Regions from separate parts of the Heyndrickxia acidicola genome, predicted to be linked through region 2. Evidence: a T-box and tRNA genes for the amino acid it is inferred to sense, from the RefSeq annotation. Region 2 holds a T-box; the other holds one or more tRNA genes.
The links. The T-box of region 2 lies ahead of proS (proline--tRNA ligase). A T-box ahead of a tRNA ligase gene usually reads a tRNA of that ligase, here a tRNA-Pro.

Region 1: it encodes a tRNA-Pro, which carries the amino acid that the T-box ahead of proS (proline--tRNA ligase) is inferred to sense. The anticodon was not compared.

Annotation. Positions count from the first base shown of each region.
Region 1 is NZ_KV440953.1:3,483,225-3,485,680, forward strand. It holds rRNA gene A5N88_RS16190 (23S ribosomal RNA) at 1-358, shown strand, start outside; rRNA gene rrf (5S ribosomal RNA) at 433-549, shown strand; tRNA gene A5N88_RS16200 (tRNA-Val) at 558-633, shown strand; tRNA gene A5N88_RS16205 (tRNA-Thr) at 640-715, shown strand; tRNA gene A5N88_RS16210 (tRNA-Lys) at 893-968, shown strand; tRNA gene A5N88_RS16215 (tRNA-Leu) at 978-1,059, shown strand; tRNA gene A5N88_RS16220 (tRNA-Gly) at 1,075-1,149, shown strand; tRNA gene A5N88_RS16225 (tRNA-Leu) at 1,159-1,247, shown strand; tRNA gene A5N88_RS16230 (tRNA-Arg) at 1,283-1,359, shown strand; tRNA gene A5N88_RS16235 (tRNA-Pro) at 1,390-1,466, shown strand; tRNA gene A5N88_RS16240 (tRNA-Ala) at 1,474-1,549, shown strand; rRNA gene A5N88_RS16245 (16S ribosomal RNA) at 1,649-2,456, shown strand, end outside.
Region 2 is NZ_KV440953.1:3,643,165-3,645,620, reverse strand. It holds gene proS (proline--tRNA ligase) at 1-1,275, opposite strand, end outside; T-box leader at 1,326-1,550, opposite strand; gene A5N88_RS17070 (AI-2E family transporter) at 1,680-2,456, opposite strand, start outside.

The sequences.
Region 1 (2,456 bases), 160 kb from region 2:
AGGGTTGGGCTGTTCGCCCATTAAAGCGGTACGCGAGCTGGGTTCAGAACGTCGTGAGACAGTTCGGTCCCTATCCGTCGTGGGCGTAGGAAATTTGAGAGGAGCTGTCCTTAGTACGAGAGGACCGGGATGGACGCACCGCTGGTGTACCAGTTGTCTTGCCAAAGGCATCGCTGGGTAGCTATGTGCGGAAGGGATAAGTGCTGAAAGCATCTAAGCATGAAGCCCCCCTCAAGATGAGATTTCCCATAGCGCAAGCTAGTAAGATCCCTGAAAGATGATCAGGTTGATAGGTTCGAGGTGGAAGTGTGGTGACACATGGAGCTGACGGATACTAATCGATCGAGGACTTAACCAATAAATAAAACGATTCAAGGTTATGCTTGGTTTCTCATATCTAGTTTTGAAGGAGCAATCCTTAATTAAATACGGTCTGGTAATTATGGCGAGAAGGTCACACCCGTTCCCATCCCGAACACGGAAGTTAAGCTTCTCAGCGCCGATGGTAGTTGGGGGCTGTCCCCCTGTGAGAGTAGGACATTGCCAGGCATTATATTGGAGGATTAGCTCAGCTGGGAGAGCACCTGCCTTACAAGCAGGGGGTCGGCGGTTCGAACCCGTCATCCTCCACCATTATTAGCCGGCCTAGCTCAATTGGTAGAGCAACTGACTTGTAATCAGTAGGTTGGGGGTTCAAGTCCTCTGGCCGGCACCACTTTTATGGAAATTAGTACGAGCCATTAGCTCAGTCGGTAGAGCACGATGAATAATCTTCACTGAATTATCATCAGCGTACCAATCGAGCTGCATCTTGCAAGACATCCTGAGATTGGGACGTCGTAGATGCCACAAGGTTTAGGCTGTATACTATAAATCAAGGTTTTCATTGTTTGAGCCATTAGCTCAGTCGGTAGAGCATCTGACTTTTAATCAGAGGGTCGAAGGTTCGAGTCCTTCATGGCTCACCATTTAAATATGCGGGTGTGGCGGAATTGGCAGACGCACCAGACTTAGGATCTGGCGCCGCAAGGCGTGGGGGTTCGACTCCCTTCACCCGCACTTATTTGAAATTTTGCGGAAGTAGTTCAGTGGTAGAACACCACCTTGCCAAGGTGGGGGTCGCGGGTTCGAATCCCGTCTTCCGCTCCAAACACCCTTGCCGGGGTGGCGGAACTGGCAGACGCACAGGACTTAAAATCCTGCGGTAGGTGACTACCGTACCGGTTCGATTCCGGTCCTCGGCACCAAAGTTTTTTGCGGCAGCAAAATAACTTTTCTTTAAGCGCCCGTAGCTCAATTGGATAGAGCGTTTGACTACGGATCAAAAGGTTAGGGGTTCGACTCCTCTCGGGCGCGCCATTAAATATTTTTATATTATATGGTTACAAACGGGAAGTAGCTCAGCTTGGTAGAGCACATGGTTTGGGACCATGGGGTCGCAGGTTCGAATCCTGTCTTCCCGACCACTAATATGGGGCCTTAGCTCAGCTGGGAGAGCGCCTGCTTTGCACGCAGGAGGTCAGCGGTTCGATCCCGCTAGGCTCCACCAATAAGAATGAATTGTTCCTTGAAAACTGAACGAAACAGAAACGTCAACGTTAATTCTTTGTCTTATATAGACAACAACTTTAAGAGCTAAATCAACTCTTTTTTGGAGAGTTTGATCCTGGCTCAGGACGAACGCTGGCGGCGTGCCTAATACATGCAAGTCGAGCGAATCAATTGGGAGCTTGCTCCCTTTTGGTTAGCGGCGGACGGGTGAGTAACACGTGGGTAACCTGCCTGTAAGACTGGGATAACTCCGGGAAACCGGGGCTAATACCGGATAACTTCTTCCTCCGCATGGGGGAATATTGAAAGATGGCTTCGGCTATCACTTACAGATGGACCCGCGGCGCATTAGCTAGTTGGTGAGGTAACGGCTCACCAAGGCAACGATGCGTAGCCGACCTGAGAGGGTGATCGGCCACACTGGGACTGAGACACGGCCCAGACTCCTACGGGAGGCAGCAGTAGGGAATCTTCCGCAATGGACGAAAGTCTGACGGAGCAACGCCGCGTGAGTGATGAAGGTTTTCGGATCGTAAAACTCTGTTGTTAGGGAAGAACAAGTACCGTTCGAATAGGGCGGTACCTTGACGGTACCTAACCAGAAAGCCACGGCTAACTACGTGCCAGCAGCCGCGGTAATACGTAGGTGGCAAGCGTTGTCCGGAATTATTGGGCGTAAAGCGCGCGCAGGCGGTTTCTTAAGTCTGATGTGAAAGCCCACGGCTCAACCGTGGAGGGTCATTGGAAACTGGGAGACTTGAGTGCAGAAGAGGAGAGTGGAATTCCACGTGTAGCGGTGAAATGCGTAGATATGTGGAGGAACACCAGTGGCGAAGGCGACTCTCTGGTCTGTAACTGACGCTGAGGCGCGAAAGCGTGGGGAGCGAACAGGATTAGATACCCTG
Region 2 (2,456 bases):
AATGAACCCCGGATTCTGTTCAAGCTCTTTTTTGAACTGCTCCATTGTAACAGCTGTTCTCGTTTTTGAAGCCTGCAGCTCTCGGGCTTTTTTCAATAGATTCTGTTGAATCTCCTCTAAAAGCTCTACTATCCTTGCTTCCAGTTCGTCCAGCCTTACCTGCACTTTCTCACCCGTATCCCTTCTGGCAAGGACGGCCTGCCCGTTCTCGATATCTTTTGGTCCGATTTCCAAACGCAGCGGGATGCCCTTCATTTCATACTCATTAAACTTCCAGCCCGGCATTTTATCACTGGCATCAATCCCAACTCTAGCCACTTTCTTCAGTTGGTCTCTTAGTTCGTATGCTTTATCCAGAACGCCTGGTTTATGCTGCGCAATTGGAACGATCATCACTTGAGTAGGGGCAATCCTTGGAGGGACCACTAAGCCGCGATTATCCCCATGCACCATAATTAAAGCGCCGATTAATCGTGTTGTGATGCCCCAGGAGGTTTGATGGACGTTCTGAAGCTCTCCATTACGATCTGTATATTGGATGCCGAACGCCTCAGCAAAGCCAGTGCCGAGATGATGGGAGGTACCGGTTTGAAGTGCCTTTCCATCATGCATAAGGCTTTCAATGGTATAAGTGAATTTTGCTCCTGCAAACTTCTCTTTTTCCGTCTTCTGCCCTTTCAATACTGGAATAGCCAGGTACTCTTCGCATACGCTGGCGTATACCTCAAGCATTTTCTTTGTTTCCTCGTGCGCATCTTCATCTGTGGCATGGCACGTGTGGCCCTCCTGCCATAGAAATTCAAGTGTACGTAAAAACGGTCTCGTCGTCTTTTCCCAGCGCACTACATTGCTCCATTGATTATAAAGCTTAGGGAGGTCACGGTAGGAATGAATAATGTTTGCATAATGCTCACAGAATAAAACCTCTGATGTTGGGCGGACGCACAAACGCTCCGTCAGTTCTTCGGATCCGCCATGTGTAACCCAAGCCACTTCAGGTGCAAAGCCCTCAATATGATCCTTTTCTTTTTGCAGAAGACTTTCAGGAATAAATAAAGGCAGATACACATTTTCGTGGCCTGTTTCCTTAATTTTCGCATCCAATACGTCCCGTACGTTTTCCCAAATCGCATATCCATGGGGCCTGATAATCATCGATCCTCTTACACTGGAGTAATCGACTAAATCAGCCTTCTTGACAACATCGGTATACCACTGTGCAAAATCCACATCCATGGAGGTTATTTCTTCTACAAACTTCTTAACATTTCCCATGCTCATCACCCTTTAATTATTTTTTGAACGCAAAAAAGCCCCCATCCCGTAAAAGGGACCGAGGCCTGGTGGTACCACCCTTATTTACAGCTTTGGCCATACGCCAAGCTATACACTCAAAACAGATAACGGAATGACCCGCTTGTATCTTAGTATTCGTCGATACAGAACTCAGAAGGCAGGTTCAAATGCGGTCTTTTGGAAATGTTTCACCAGGTCATTTCCTCTCTGAAAAAGACTTCAAGCATTTTACTGGTCCTCATCATTGTTTTTCCCATTCATTTAAATGTTAAGAATGAATATACAGCCGCTCATTCTTAAAGTCAAGGTCTTTTTTGAAAATTCCCCCTCAGCCTATAAAAGGTATTTCCGTGAACGAGGTACATTGTACTCCCGCATCCTGCCTACTTTTCTGTTCGATCTTTATGGTCCACCACTGGAACCTCCAAAATATCCAGCAGGAAGACAAAAACTGGAATGCCCAGTATCAGTCCCCATATGCCAAAAAACTCTTCTGAAAACAACAAAACAATAAAGGTATAAAAAACCGGCAAGTTGGTTTTAGAAGACATCAGCTTAGGATTTAATACATAAGACTCAATGGCATGCACGATGATAATGATAATTCCGACGTACAGGACCTTAATAAGCCCGCCAATACTGAAGGCGATTAAACCAAGAGGTATGAAGGAAATAATAACCCCCGCCACTGGAATAAAGCCAAGAAATAAAATCATGATGGCTAAGCCAAAAAGCTGCGGAAAGCCCAGTATCCAAAGACCGATAGTAGTCAGCACACAGTTGTTAATGGCAATGATCACCTGTGCTTCAATTACTTTTCCGAACGTTCCAGTAAACTTCTGGGCAAAGTATTCAATCTCTTCATAAAATGGCCCCAGCTTGCTTTGGCGAAATTTATGGGTAAAGCGAATGATCCTTGTCTTTTCAAGGAGGAAAAACAAGCTGAGAATAATAGCCATAAATAGCTGCAGCCCGAATTTACTTATATCTGTAAAATATTTAACAATGTAAGTAGCATACTGTTCTAAGTAATTGGTAATCTGCTTTTTTTCCACTGCACTGACGACATAGTTTAAGACAGGATTGCTTTGAGGCTTTGTATAAAAAGCGATTAACTGCTTAACAAGCTCAGTAATCTCTGTCACAATCACAGGTGAATA